DNA from 2 places in the Janthinobacterium sp. BJB401 genome. Region 2 is predicted to be linked to the other one. Evidence: riboswitches for the same ligand, from Rfam matches in the RefSeq annotation. Region 2 holds a riboswitch; the other holds the start of a gene.
The links. A riboswitch is a leader RNA that binds a small molecule or an ion and turns the genes downstream of it on or off. The one in region 2 is predicted to bind thiamine pyrophosphate.

Region 1 (7,667 bases), on a different contig from region 2:
GGACGCGCCTACATCCTGGTGATCCGGCCTTTCCACAAGCTGATCGTGCAGCGTTCGCTGGCGCGCGCCGTCAAGGGCGGCTTCGCCTAAGCGCTCTGAGCGGGCAATCTTGCTTATTCAGGGCTGGTATTGCATACTGCACCACCAGCCTCATCACGATTCCCATGAACGATACGCTTCTCCTGCTGGGTTTTGCCACCACGCCGCTTGAACTGATTTCCTTTGTCCTGGCATTGACAACCGTTGCGCTGAACATCCGCCAGAATCACTGGGCGTGGCTGTTCGCCATCATTTCCTCGGCCGCCTACGGTTTTGTGTTTTTCGAGTCGCGCCTGTATGGCGACATGGCCTTGCAATTGCTGTTCATCAGCGTCTCGTTCTGGGGCTGGTACCAGTGGCTGCATCCGGCCAGCGGCGGCAAGGTCCTGCCAGTCACGCGCCTCGATGGCCGCGGCTGGATGGCTTGCGCCGCAGGCTGGCTGGTCGGCTTCCTGCTGATCGCCTGGCTGCTGACGACGACGGACACGGACGTGCCGCATGCGGACGGTTTCCTCACGGCAGGCAGCCTGGTGGGGCAGTTCCTGCTGTCGCGCAAGAAACTGGAAAACTGGATCGCCTGGATCGTCGTCGACGTGCTGTATGTGTGGCTGTACCTGCACAAGGGCCTGACCCTGACGGCCGTGCTGTATGCCTTCTTCGTCGTGATGGCCATCATCGGCTTGCTGGCGTGGAGAAAGTCGGCACCGGCCGCGCCGAGCGCGATGGTCCTCAAGTGATGGAGCGTTGCGTGCGCGTGGCGATCCTGGGCGCGGAATCGTCGGGCAAGTCGACCCTGGCGGCCGCCCTGGCCGAGCGCTACGGCAGCGTCTGGGTACCGGAATACTTGCGCGAATTCGTCGAGACGCAGGGCAGGGTGCCCGTTGCGGCCGACCAGTATGGCATCGCGCGCACGCAAGTTGAGCGCGAAGCGGCAGCCGCCGCGCAAGCCCGTCACTTCCTGTTTTGCGATACGACGCCGTTGATGACGGTGGTCTACAGCCGCCATTATTTCCATGGCGCCGATGCGCCGCTGGCGGCGCTGGCCGATGCCACGCAGTACGATCTGACGCTGGTGACGGCGCCCGACAGCCCGTGGGTGGCCGACGGCTTGCAGCGTGAGTCGGAAGCCGTGCGCCAGCTGATCTACCGCTACCTGCTCGACGAGCTCGACGCGCGCGGCATCGCCTACCACGTGCTGCACGACAGCCTGGAGGCGCGCCTGGCACAGGCGGCGCCTTTGCTGCAGCAGGCGCTAGCTGCAGCGCCTGCCATTTCCCTCACTTAAAAGTCGAACTGCGCCGAGACCTTGAATGTGCGGCTGGCGCCCGGATACAGATAGCCGTCCGATTCCGGCGTCACGTCGCGCCAGTAGAACTTGTCGGCCACGTTGTTGACGCTGGCGCGCAGCACGGCGCGCGTGCCGGCGATGCGCGTGGCGTACGCGGCGCCCAGGTTGAACACGTTGTACGACGGCACGAAGGTCGTGTTGCTGTACTCAAACGCTTTCTTGCCCGCATATTCCCAGCTGCCATTCACGCTCAAGCCCGCCACCTGTTGCACGGCGTAATCCGCATGCACGGCTGCCTTGAAGGCCGGCACGTTGGGCACGCGCTTGCCATCGAGGTCCGCATTGCCCGTGCCTGACTGCTGGCTGTTCAGGGCTGTCACGGAGGCGCCCAGGCTCAGGTTGGACGATGCCTTGCCCTGGGCCGACAATTCCAGGCCACGGTGCTGGGCCTGGCCTTCGCGCACGAAGTAGCCTGCGGTATTCTGGAATTCCAGGCCCTTGCGGATCTGGAACAGGCTGGCCGCCACCATGAAGTCCGGCGTTACATCCATTTTCACGCCGAGTTCGATCTGCTTCGAACGGCTGGGCGACAATTCCACGTTGGCGTTCTCCGCCTTGCGGTCGGCCGTGCCGCCATGTTCCATGCCCTGCGAATAGGCCGCATACACGGACAGATTGTCGAGCGGGGTGTAGACGAGCGAGACGTTCGGCAGCAGGAAGTCATGCTTGGCGCGGATTTCCGTGTCGGCCTTCAGCACATACTGGTAGCCGTCGACATTGATATGGCGCAAGCCGCCATGCAGCTTCCAGTTTTGGGCCAGGCTGACGATATCCTGCACGAAGACGGAGTTTTCCGTATCCTTGCGCACCAGGCGCACGGGGCCTTGCACGCCCGTCGACATGTCGACGATCTGCGGGCGGTAGATGTTGCTCACGCCAGCCCAGTCGTACACGTACAGGCCGGCGCGGTCCTTGCGGCGGAAGGTCGAGACGCCGGCCGTGAATTCATGGCGCAGGGAGCCGGTGGCGAACTTGCCCTGGATCATGGCTTGCGCGCTCAGCGGTTTTTTCGTTTCGCCCAGGCTGCGGTAGTCATACACGTCGTAGTCGCCATTGCCGCAAAAGCCAGGGTACAGGTCTTGCGCGCTGCAGCCGTAAGGGAAGGCCGTGTAGTCGTCGCGCTTGAACGAGTGCTGGTTGGCCGACACGGTGGCGCGCCAGTCGTCATTGAAGGCGTACTGGAAGCGCAGGCCGATATTGCTGGTGACGGTTTCCACGGGACGCGTCCACGGCTGCAAGTTGAGCATGGCGTCGGCGCTGATGCCGGTCGGCAAGGTCGTGTTATTCAGCAGCTGGAAGCCGGGCGCCGTCGCCTGCGCCTTGTCCTGGTAGTCGGCATCGAGTTGCAGCAGCGCTTGCGGCGAGATTTGCCAGTCAAAGGCGCCGGAAATGAACTTGCGGTTGCCATCCGCGCCCTTGATGTAGGAGCGCAGGCGCTCGGCCGCCACGTTGACGCGGTAGCCGAAGCGCGTGTCTTCCAGGCGGCCGCCCAGGTCGACGGCGCCATACAGGGTGCCACGCTCGCGCGTTTCCACGGTGACGGTGCGCAATGGCGCGGCGGTCGGGCGCTTGACGATGAAGTCGATCACGCCGCCCGGCGCGGCCACGCCTGCCTGCAATCCGGCCAGGCCTTTCAATACTTCGATGCGTTCCTTGTTTTCCAACGGAATTTGCGTGTCACCGGGGATCGCCACGCCATCCTTGCGGTAGCTGGAGTTCGTATCGAGCTTGAAGCCCCGGATGGTGAACTGTTCCGCATAGCCGACGGCGTTGTACGATTCATTGATGCTGGCGTCGAGCTTGACGGCGTCGCTGAGGTTGCGGATCTGCAGATCTTGTATTTCTTTCTGCCCGATGACGGTGACGGACGCCGGCGTCTGCAGCAGCGGCGCGTCGGAAAAACCGCCGACGGAGGCGCGTCTGGCGGCCGGCGCCTTGCTGGCCGTGACGACGACTTCGGCCATGCTTTGCGCCTGCGGGTCGACGGCTTCGGCGGTGTCATTCGCGGCCAGGGCGGGTACGGCAAACGCGTGCAGGATCGCCAGGGTCAATACAGAAACAGATAAATTCGGTGTGGACATAGATTGCTCGTGGTTCAAGCCGACTCGGTAAAGAGCACGGCAGGCTGCTTGTTCGGCTGGCGCCAACGCAGGAGCTATCAAAGGAGGGAGGTACTTTGCGCTTTCCTTCGCTGGCATTATCCAGATCAGGTACGAAGGGTATCTCTCACCCGGATGACTGCTCCAGGACCCCTAGCGAACTGACAGCTTAGCATGAACCACGGCCAGCTGTCCCACCCGGCTGACCGTTTTACAACAGTGTGTATGGAATCTACAGGCTCAGTTCCAGCACCTTGCGGCTGACGGCGGGCGTCACTTCACGCTGTTCGCCCAGCGCCGTCATGCCGTGCGCGTCGAGGGCGGAGACGACGGCATCCACGCTGGCGTGATTCAGGCCATAGTCGGCCAGGCGCGTCTTGACGCCCATGTGCCGGAAGAAGAATTCCGTGCGCGCGATGGCGGCCTCGATGCGTCCATCCTCGTCACCGCCGTCGAGTCCCCACACGCGGGCCGCGTACTGCAGCAGCTTGGCGCGCTTGGCCTGCTTGCGCACGCGCAGCATGCTGGGCAGGATGATGGCCAGGGTCTGCGCGTGGTCGAGCTCGTACAAGGCCGTCAATTCGTGGCCGATGGCGTGCGTGGACCAGTCCTGCGGCACGCCCACGCCGATCAGGCCGTTCAAGGCCAGGGTGGCGCTCCACATCACGTTGGCGCGCACGTCGTAGTCGTCCGGGTGCGACAGGGCCTTCGGGCCTTCCTCGATCAGGGTCAATAAAATGCCTTCGGCGAAACGGTCCTGCACGGACGCGTTCACAGGGTAAGTCAGGTATTGCTCCATGACGTGCGCAAACGCATCGACGACGCCATTGCCCACCTGGCGCAGCGGTAATGTAAAGGTCTTCGACGGATCCAGCACGGAGAATTTCGGATACACCTTGCGGCTCATGAACGAGCGTTTTTCCTGCGTCGCCTTGCGCGTGATCACGGCCGAACCATTCATTTCGGACCCCGTGGCCGGCAGGGTCAATACGGTGCCGAAGGGCAGGGCGGCCTCGACGATCTTGCCGCCCTTGGCCAGGATGTCCCACGCCTCGCCTTCGTGCAGGGCGGCCGCGGCGATGAACTTGGTGCCATCGACCACGGAGCCGCCGCCGACGGCCAGCAGGAAATCGATGCGCTCGCTTTTCACCATGGCCACGGCCTGCATCAGGGTTTCATAGCTGGGATTGGGTTCGATGCCGGCAAATTCCAGCACCGTATGGCCGGCCAGCGCCGCCCTGACTTCATCATAGACGCCGTTCTGCCTGATGCTGCCGCCGCCATACGTCATGAGCACTCTGGCCTGCGGCGGGATCAGCGCCGTGATGGCGGCGATCTGGCCCTGGCCGAAAAGGATTTGCGTCGGATTGTAAAAGTCGAAATTGAACATGGGGCTCCTGCTGCTGGGTTTAGGCTGTTGCTGAGCCATGATTATGGCCGAACGGGTGGAAACGTGTCGTGGACGCTTGAGCTTTTCGTCCGCGCGGTGGAGAATGCAGCCGATGTCACCACTACGCGAAAAGGAATGCGCATGACCAACGTCCCACTGGAAGAATCCGGCTTGCCGGCCACCGCGCTCGACATGCACCGCGCCATCGGCGCCACCATCGCCGCGCTGCATGCGCTGGACCTGAACAGCCAGCGCTTCGAGGCGTGCACGGACCCGGAACTGCGCCGCGTGCTGGCGCATGCGGGCGACACCAGCCGCAAGGAAGCGGCCATGCTGCTCGAATGGATGCGCCGCCGCGACGCGCGCCTGGACACGGCCATGAAGGAAGCGCTGTTCAAGGCGGGGCCAATTGTTGCCCAGTATCACTATGACGAGAAAATATTGTAACTATTGGTTTGTTGTCGTGGCGTACCATGCGCCACTTTCGCCTTGCTTCGCGTAGACTGTGCCCCGAACACGATTTTGGGGGAGTTTGCAGAAATGAAATCATTACCATACCGAGAAGGCAGCTGGTTTGCCGTGCCCCTGCCGGGCGGCGGTTATGCCGTCGGCGTGGTGGCGCGCAGGGCGCCTGCCGGGCGCATCATGCTGGCGTATATGTTCGGGCCGAAGCGCGACAGCTTGCCCACGCTGGACGAGCTGGAAGGCTTGCGGCCGGGACAGGCCGTGCGCCGCCTGCGCACGGGCGACATGGCCCTGCTCAACGAGCGCTGGCCCCTGCTGGGCGACAGCCCGCACTGGAACCGCGACGACTGGCCCATGCCGGCCTTTATCCGCCGCAATGAATCCCTGCAGCGCGCCTGGCGCGCCAGCTATGCGGACGCCGATCCTGCCAAGCTGAATCGCGAGGAATCGATCCCCTTCGACACGCCGGGCATGGAAAGCGATTCCCTGTACGGCTACGGGGCGACGGAATTGCTGATGAACAAATTGCTGGTGCAGGAGCAGGCGTCGGCTTGATGACACGGGGTCAGGCCCGACGGGACTGACCCCGGCGTGTTAGCTTACGCCGCTGGCAAACTGATCTGAAACGCCAGGCCGCCGCCTTCGCGGTTGCGCACTTGCAATTCGGCGCCATGGCGCAGCAGCACGCGGTCGACGATGGCCAGGCCCAGGCCGGCGCCATTCGCCTGCCCACGCGCCGTGTCGAGGCGGGTGAACGGCTTCATCAGTTGCTCGATCTTTTCCGTCGGCACACCCGTGCCGTGGTCCTGCACTTCGATGATCACCTTTTTCGCGCCGTGGCTGGTGCGTACCTGGCAGGCGATGTCGATTTCCGTCACGTCGCTGCCCGGCGTCTTGCCATAGCGGCGCGCATTTTCGATCAGGTTGTTCAATACGCGGCGTAAATCGGTGGGGTTGCCCATCGCATGCGCGCCGTCGGCGATGCTGGCGTTGATCTTCACGTCCGGCAGGCGCATCGCTTCGCGCGTCATGTCGGTCAGCAAACCGCTGAGGTCGACGTCCGTAAAGCTCGACGCTTCCGTCGGCTTGGCATAGTCGAGGAACTGGCCGATGATGGCGTCCATCTGCCCGATATCGGACTGGATGCCTTCGCGCGCCTCGTCCGACAGGTTGGCCATTTCCACTTCCAGCTGCATGCGCGCCAGCGGCGTGCGCAAATCGTGCGAAATGCCGGCCAGAATCACGGCGCGGTCCGATTCCACCTGTTTTAAATCATCGACCATCTGGTTGAAGCTGCGGTTCGCCTCGATGATTTCAATCGGGCCCTTTTCCGGCAGCGGCGCTGGCTGCTTGCCCTTGGCGATGTCGCGCGCGGCCGCCGTCAGACGCGACAGCGGCAGATTGATCAGGCTGGAAATGATGGCCGCGCCCAGCAGGGACAGCAGCGACACCAGGCTGGCCCAGCCCAGCCACTGGAAGCCCGTCAGGCCGCGCAGGCGCTCGCGGTCCAGCATCAGCCAGTACTCGTCGTCGTCGATCTTGAAGCTGACCCAGAAGCCGGCCACCCCGTTGACGCGCGCGGAAAAGCGCGTGTCCTTGCCCAGCTTGGCCTTCACCTGCGCCTCGATCTCGGGCATCAGGTAATTGTCGGGCGGCGGCTCGATGCGGTCGTCCTCTTCCAGCGAGAAGATGCGGATGCCTTCATTGCTGACGAGGTCGAACAGCAGCTCGCGCCGCAGCTCGGGCGCCGAGTGCGTCAATGCCGCATGCGTGATGGTGACGACGGAAATGATCTGGGCGGAAATCTGCTGCGCCTGCGGCTCGCGCTGGATGACGGAAATCATGCCGATCCAGGTGATCATGCTGACGGTGGTCAAAGTACCCAGCAGCAAAAAGGTGCGCCAGAACAGGCCGCTTTTCAGCCGCGCCAGGCTGATATCGGGAACAAGCTTCATCATGCCTCGCCTGCGATCAGCGCGGCTGTCCGTCCGGAATGAAAACGTAGCCGAGGCCCCACACGGTCTGGATGAACAGCGGGCTCGACGGGTCGGGTTCGATCAGTTTGCGCAGGCGCGAGATTTGCACGTCCAGGCTGCGGTCGAACACTTCGTATTCGCGGCCGCGCGCCAGTTCCATCAATTTTTCGCGCGACAGCGGCTGGCGCGCATGGCGGGCAAACACTTTCAGCACAGAAAACTCGCCCGTCGTCAGCGGCACCGTTTCGCCATTCTTTTTGAGGGTACGTGTGCCCAGGTCCAGCACGAAGTCGCCGAACTCGAAGGTTTGCGGCGTTTCCGACGGCGCGCCGGGGATTTCATCGGGACCC
Region 2 (7,667 bases):
ACTTTCAGGCGCAAGCTGTGCGCCAGCGCGATGATGGCTTGCACGATGGCCGCGTCGTCGTTGCTGTGCGTGATGTCGCTGACGAAGGACTTGTCGATCTTCAATACGTCGATGGGGAAATGGCGCAAGTGCGCCAGGCTTGAATAGCCTGTGCCGAAGTCATCTATCGACAGTTGCAAGCCCAGCGTCTTGAGCTTGCCCATGGTGCTGATCGCCTGTTCCACATCCTGCATCATCATGCTTTCCGTCAGTTCCAGCTCGAGGAAACGCGCTTCCAGGCCCGTCACGGCCAGAATTTCCCGCACCGATTGCAGCAAGCCGCTTTGCCGGAATTGCCGGGCAGACAAATTCACTGCCAGGCGCAAGCCACCCAGTCCCTGCCGTTGCCATGTTTTTGCCTGCGCGCACGCCGTCTGCAGCACCCACGCGCCGATGGGCACGATCAAGCCCATTTCTTCGGCCAGGTGGATGAAGTCGCCGGGCGCGATGGCGCCCAGAGTGGGATGCTGCCAGCGCAGCAGCGCTTCCATGCCGACGATCCTGCCGCTGTCGAGTTCCACCTGCGGCTGGTAAACGAGGTGGAACTGGCCACGCTCGAGTGCATGGCGCAATTCGCTTTCCAGGCTTAAGCGGGCCAGCATGCTGGCATTCATGGCCGGCGCGTAGCTTTGCCAATGGTTGCGTCCCTGCTCCTTGGCCCGGTACATGGCGATGTCGGCATGCTTGATCAGGGTTTCCGCGCTGTCGCCATCGTCGGGATAGGTGGCCACGCCCATGCTGCATGTAAGAAAGAATTCATGGCCGCCCACCTGCAGTGGCTGGGCCACCGTGTCCAGCACGCGCTGCAGGATGAGCTGGCCAGGTTCGCTGTTCGTGTGTTGCGGCAGCAGCAGGACGAATTCGTCGCCGCCCAGGCGCGCCACCGTATCGACTTCGCGCGTGGCGGCGCGCAGGCGGTCGGCGATCAGTTTCAGCAGGGTATCGCCCGCGTCGTGGCCCAGGGTGTCATTGACGAATTTGAAACGGTCGAGGTCGATGAAGACCACCCACAGGGGCAGGGTGCTGCGGCGCGCCACGGCCATCGCCTGTTCCAGCCGTTCGCGCAGCAGCAAACGGTTGGCCAGTCCCGTCAGGATATCGTGGCGGGACTGGAATTCCAGTTCCTGCTCGAAGCGCATGACGGTGCTGATGTCGTATTGCGCCACCACGAAGTGGCTGACGGCGCCATCGCCCTCGTCGCGCACGGGAGCGACGAACAGCTCGCTCCAGTAAGTGCTGCCATCCTTGCGGAAATTGCGCACGATGGCCTTGCCTTCGCGCTGTTCGTGCAAGGCTGCGCTGATGGCGTGCATGTCCTGGCGCGCATGTTCCGGCCCCTGCAGATCCTCCAGGCGCTGGCCGATGACGTCGCCGGCCGCATAGCCGGTGATGCGTTCGAAGGCGGGATTGACGTATTCGATCAGGTAGCCTGGCGCATCGGCGCTGCACAGGATGATGGCATTGGCCGACACTTCGATGATGCGCTCGCGCAGGCGCAGCGACTTTTCATTGCGCATGCGCGCAGCGATGTCTTCGGACAGGCGCAAATTGGCAAACTGCAGCGCCGCCGTGCGTTCGCCCGTGATGCGGGCAATGACCGAATTGCGCGACACCAGCTGATACACATACGCCGCCGCCAGCAGGCTCGACAGCACACCGCCCAGCAGCACATACAGCGAGCCGCGATGGTTGGCGTCCAGGCTCATGCCTTTGGCCGGCAGCAGGGCGGCGCCCACGGTGTGCCCGCTGGCGTGGTACTGCAGCAGCAGCCGTGCGCTTTCCGCTTCGATCTGGCGCGCCGAGGCGTAGCACAGCGCTGTCAGGCACAGTCCGAACGCCAGGGTGAGCAGGGCCGAGGTGGAAACGGAAATGGAGATGCGTTTGAAGAATGATTGCATGGTGACGTCCCGTGGCAGCGCCGGTGCCGATCCATGATCAGGCAGGCCGGGCAGTGACCGACTGTAGGGTGCGCGGCGAAATGTCGTCCGTTCGCTACCGAACGGACGGCGATGCTGACAAGAAATATAGTCGGGTCACTGTGCCAGCGCTGTGTTACGCTGCACCACATGGCGCCCCTCGTTCGGACGCCTTTCAACTATCCCCTAGCTGACGACTGGAAAACAGGAAACCTGCCCATGTCGAGTCCGCATGCCCAGCTGCACAACCCGAATCAAAACCATTTGCTCGCCGCCATGCTCGACGCCGATTTCGCGCGCCTGGCTCCCCACCTGGAGCAAGTATCGATGCTGCTCGGTGACGTGATCTACGATTCGGGCGACAAGCTGCAGCATGTGTATTTCCCCACCACGGCCATCGTTTCCATTCACTACCTGCTGGAAAACGGCGGCTCGTCGGAAATTGCCGGCGTCGGCAATGAAGGCGTCGTGGGCGTGTCGCTGTTCATGGGCGGCAACTCGACGCCGAGCCGCGCCGTCGTGCAGACGGGCGGCGTCGGCTACCGGCTGAAGGCGCATTTGCTGATGGAAGAATTCGACCGCGCCGGTCCTGTCATGCGCTTGCTGCTGCGTTATACGCAAGCCTTGATCACGCAAATGTCGCAGACGGCCGTGTGCAACCGCCACCATACGGTGGAGCAACAATTGTGCCGCTGGCTGCTGCTGACCATGGACCGCCTGCCGAACCGCGAGCTGACCATGACGCAGGAGTTGATTGCCAACATGCTGGGCGTGCGCCGCGAAGGCGTGACGGAAGCGGCCGGGCGTTTGCAGACGCGCGGCTTCATCAGCTACCGTCGCGGCCATATTTCCGTGCTGGACCGCGCCGGCCTCGAAGGCCATGTGTGCGAATGCTATGGCGTGGTCAAAAAGGAATTCGCGCGCCTGTTGTCGGACGTGCGCCAGCGCCAGGCGCGCTGAACACCGCATCTTCTCTCTATCGTTGTCACAGCCCAGGCTACCTCATGCAATCTGTTGAAAACATTCCTCCGCGCGCACCGTCGCGCTGGCCCATGGCGCTGGCGTTTTCGTTCAGCGCCATCGGGCTGCTGGCCATCGGGCTGCTGGCCTGGCGCGCGCCGTTCGAAACGGCCTGCGTCATCGATGCGCTGGTCTTTTTGCTGCTGATGCTGCTCGTGGCGCTGTACCGGCGCACCCTGGCGGCCAGCCTGCCGCGCCAGCTGCTCAAGGCGGGCGCCTTGCAGGATGCGATTTTCAACAGCGCCAATTTCTCGTGCATCGCCACCGATGCGCAGGGCGTGATCCAGATTTTCAACGTGGGCGCCGAACGCATGCTGGGCTATGCGGCGAGCGACGTGGTCGACAAGCTGACGCCGGCTGGTATTTCCGATGCGCAAGAAATCGTCGCGCGCGCGGCCGCCCTCAGTGCCGAACTCGATACCGTCATCACGCCTGGCGTGGAAACGCTCGTGTTCAAGGCCACGCGCGGCATCGAAGACATTTATGAACTGACGTATATCCGCAAGGATGGCAGCCGCTTCCCCGCCATCGTCTCCGTGACGGCCTTGCGCGATGCGCAAAGCAAGGTCATCGGCTACCTGCTGATCGGCACGGACAACACGGCACGCAAGCAGGTCGAGGCGGAACAGGCCTTGCTGGACCAGCGCCTGCAGGAGCAGCAGGCGTACACCCGTTCGCTGGTCGAGACCAACAATGCGGAGTTGAAGAAGGCGCGCCAGGTGGCGGAAAAGGCCAACCGCGCCAAGTCCGAATTCCTGTCGAGCATGAGCCACGAATTGCGCACGCCGCTCAATGCCGTGCTGGGCTTTGCGCAGCTGATGGCGTCCGACGTGCCGCCACCGAGCCCGCCGCAGCAGCGCTCGATCGAGCAAATCCTCAAGGGTGGCTGGTACCTCTTGCGTTTGATTAATGAAATCCTCGACCTGGCCATGATCGAATCGGGCAAGGTCACCTTGTCGCAGGAAGCCATGTCCTTGCTCGACGTGTTGCAGGATTGCCAGGCGATGATCGCGCCGCAGGCGGAAAAGCGCGGCATCCGCATGCAATTCCCCCGCTGCGGCGAAGCTTACTTTGTGCATGCGGATCGCACGCGCGTGAAACAGGTGATGGTCAACCTGCTGTCGAACGCCATCAAGTACAACCAGAGCGGCGGCGCCGTCACCGTCGACTGCAGCCAGCGCGGCGGCAAGGTGCGGGTCAGCGTGCGCGACAGCGGCGCCGGCCTCGATGCGGGCCAGGTGGCCCAGCTGTTCCAGCCCTTCAATCGCCTGGGACAGGAAAACAGCACGGAAGAGGGCACGGGCATCGGCCTCGTCGTCACCAAGCAGCTGGTCGAATTGATGGGTGGCACCATCGGCGTCGACAGCACGGTCGGCGTGGGCACCACGTTCTGGTTCGAGCTGGCCGCCAGCAGCGCGCCGGCCCTGGTGCTGGGCGATGGCGACGCGCTGCCGCAGGTGCAGGTGCCGCAGGAAAGCCAGCGCACCTTGCTGTACGTGGAAGACAATCCCGCCAATCTGGCGCTGGTGGAGCAATTGATCGCCCGCCGCAGCGATTTGAAATTGCTCACGGCCATCGATGCGCACCTGGGCATCGACCTGGCGCGCACGTATCAGCCGGACGTGATCCTGATGGACATCAACCTGCCCGGCATCAGCGGCTTTGGCGCCTTGCACATCCTGCATGACGACCCGCTGACGAGCCATATTCCCGTGATGGCCCTGTCGGCCAACGCCGTGCCGCGCGACATCGAGAAGGGCCTGGAAGCGGGCTTCTTCCGCTACCTGACCAAGCCGATCAAGGTCGTCGAATTCATGGATGCACTTGACGTGGCCCTGCACCATGCGGCCGCGCACGGCCTGGCCGACGACATTCACGCAGTACGCTAATTCAGCATTTATTTTTAGGAATACCGCCATGCTTCAAGCCACCGAGATCCTGAACGCCAGCATCCTCATCGTCGATGACCAGGAGGCGAACGTCATGCTGCTGGAACAGGTGCTGCGCAATGCCGGTTATACGCGCATCACCTCCACCATGGACCCGCAAGCCGTGCACGCGCTGCACCAGCAGCACCGCTACGACCTGATCCTGCTCGACTTGCAAATGCCGGAAATGGATGGTTTTGAAGTCATGGAAGGCTTGCGCGACATCGAAGCGGGCAGCTACCTGCCCGTGCTGGTGATCACGGCCCAGCCGGGCCACAAGCTGCGCGCGCTGCAAGCGGGCGCCAAGGATTTCGTCAGCAAACCGTTCGACCTGGTGGAAGTCAAGACGCGCATCCACAACATGCTGGAAGTGCGCCTGCTGTACCAGAAGCTGGCCGAATACAACAAGTCGCTGGAGCAGATGGTGGAAGAGCGCACGGCGGAGTTGCGCGAAAGCGAAGCGCGTTTCCAGCGCTTCACGGAACTGTCGTCCGACTGGTACTGGGAGCAAGATGCGCAGGGCAACCTGACGCGCTTTTCCGGCCCCGTGGCTGAAATGCTGGGCATCGGCAGCGAGCAAGAGCCACAGCGCTGGAATGCCACCGAGCGGGCCTTGCTCGACGCAAAAATTGCCGCGCGCGAACCGTTTCTCGATTTCATCTATAGCCGCGCCAACCTCGACGGCAGCACGCAGTATCTGCAAGTGAGCGGCGAGCCGATGTTCGACAATGGCAGCCGCTTCATCGGCTACCGCGGCATCGGCCTCGATGTCACGGAGCGCCATCGCATTGCCTGATTTATACTGGGTGCTATCGATACTGACCAGGAAAAATCATGACTGACAAATCAACGCCGCAATACTGGTTCCCCGCCAAGACCTATGGCTGGGGCTGGGGATTGCCCATCACCTGGCAGGGCTGGCTGGTCTTTTTGAGCGCGCTGGCGCTGTTCGCCTGCGGCGCCTTCCTGTTCCCGCCGCAAACCATGCTGGTGGGCTACATCGTCTATGAAGTGGCCATCGTTGCCGCGCTCATTTTCATCTGCCAGCTGAAGGGTGAACCGACCAGCTGGCGCTGGGGCAAGAAGAAGTAAGGGCGATGTACAAAGACGACACCTGCAAGAAATCATCTGGCCGCGCGGCGTGAACCGCGTATAATTGGCTCGCTGCCGCAAGGCGGCAAACGCTAGGGGTCCTGCCTTTCGCTGTGGAAACACGGTGCAAGCGCGGGTGAGAAATACCCTCCGAACCTGATCTGGATAATGCCAGCGAAGGGAAGCTTTAGGATGAACGCACCCCGCCTTTCCGCGTGCGTAATTCCGAACCTCCTTAGCTGGCTCCAGGCTTAAAACAAGTCTAGCCAAGGAGCCAAAATGAACGCCAACCCGAAATTCCTCTCCGCCACCGCCACGGTCGACGAAGCCGCCATCGCGCCGCTGCCCAATTCGCGCAAGATTTACGTGCAGGGCAGCCGCCCCGACATCCGCGTGCCCATGCGCAGAATCAGCCAGTCCGACACGGAAGCGTCGTTCGGCGGCGAAAAGAATCCGCCGATCTACGTCTACGACACGTCCGGCCCGTACACGGATCCGGACGTGAACATCGACATCCGCTCGGGTCTCGATACGCCGCGCCTGCCGTGGATCGTCGAACGTGCCGACACGGAAGAATTGTCCGGCCCGACCTCCGATTACGGCATCGCCCGCCTGGCGGACCCGAAACTGGCCGAGCTGCGTTTCAACCTGCACCGCAAGCCGCGCCGCGCCATCGCCGGCAAGAACGTGACGCAAATGCATTACGCGAGGCGCGGCATCATCACGCCGGAAATGGAATTCGTCGCCATCCGCGAAAACATGCGCCGCCAGGAATATTTGCGCGAGCTGAAAGCCTCCGGCCCCATGGGCGAGCGCCTGGCCGACCTGATGGGCCGCCAGCATCCGGGCCAGTCGTTCGGCGCCAGCATTCCGTTTGACATCACGCCGGAATTCGTGCGCGAGGAAATCGCCCGCGGCCGCGCCATCATCCCCGCCAACATCAACCACCCGGAAGTCGAGCCGATGATTATCGGCCGCAATTTCCTGGTGAAGATCAACGCGAATATCGGCAACTCCGCCGTCACCTCGTCGATAGGCGAGGAAGTGGAAAAGATGACCTGGGCCATCCGCTGGGGCGGCGACAACGTGATGGATCTGTCCACAGGCAAGCACATCCACGAAACGCGCGAATGGATCGTGCGCAACAGCCCCGTGCCGATCGGCACCGTACCGATTTACCAGGCGCTGGAAAAGGTCAATGGCAAGGCCGAAGATTTAACTTGGGAAATCTTCCGCGATACTCTCATTGAACAGGCCGAGCAGGGCGTCGATTATTTCACCATCCACGCAGGCGTGCTGCTGCGCTATGTGCCGATGACGGCCAAGCGCCTGACGGGCATCGTCTCGCGCGGCGGCTCCATCATGGCGAAATGGTGCCTGGCGCATCACCAGGAATCGTTCCTGTACACGCATTTCGAAGAGATCTGCGAAATCATGAAGGCGTATGACGTGTCGTTTTCGCTGGGCGACGGCTTGCGTCCCGGCTCCATCTATGACGCCAACGACGAGGCGCAGCTGGGCGAGCTGAAAACCCTGGGTGAGCTGACGCAAGTCGCCTGGAAGCACGACGTGCAAGTGATGATCGAGGGGCCGGGCCACGTGCCGATGCAGTTGATCAAGGAAAACATGGACTTGCAGCTGGAACAGTGCGGCGAAGCGCCGTTCTATACGC

Region 1: it holds a riboswitch for thiamine pyrophosphate, as region 2 does, so the genes downstream of both, HWE17_RS20175 (TonB-dependent siderophore receptor) here and thiC (phosphomethylpyrimidine synthase ThiC) in region 2, are expected to answer to the same signal.

The regions. Positions count from the first base shown of each region.
Region 1 is NZ_JABXFH010000035.1:8,501-16,167, forward strand. Features, by position in the region: gene HWE17_RS20160 (DUF2867 domain-containing protein) at 1-90, shown strand, start outside; gene pnuC (nicotinamide riboside transporter PnuC) at 165-776, shown strand; gene HWE17_RS20170 (AAA family ATPase) at 776-1,324, shown strand; gene HWE17_RS20175 (TonB-dependent siderophore receptor) at 1,321-3,468, opposite strand; TPP riboswitch at 3,554-3,651, opposite strand; gene HWE17_RS20180 (iron-containing alcohol dehydrogenase) at 3,719-4,876, opposite strand; gene HWE17_RS20185 (hypothetical protein) at 5,018-5,323, shown strand; gene HWE17_RS20190 (Imm26 family immunity protein) at 5,417-5,896, shown strand; gene HWE17_RS20195 (sensor histidine kinase) at 5,941-7,299, opposite strand; gene ompR (two-component system response regulator OmpR) at 7,313-7,667, opposite strand, start outside.
Region 2 is NZ_JABXFH010000005.1:1,923-9,589, forward strand. Features, by position in the region: gene HWE17_RS05160 (bifunctional diguanylate cyclase/phosphodiesterase) at 1-1,937, opposite strand, end outside; gene HWE17_RS05165 (Crp/Fnr family transcriptional regulator) at 2,175-2,915, shown strand; gene HWE17_RS05170 (ATP-binding protein) at 2,960-4,864, shown strand; gene HWE17_RS05175 (response regulator) at 4,893-5,699, shown strand; gene HWE17_RS05180 (hypothetical protein) at 5,738-5,995, shown strand; TPP riboswitch at 6,080-6,195, shown strand; gene thiC (phosphomethylpyrimidine synthase ThiC) at 6,275-7,667, shown strand, end outside.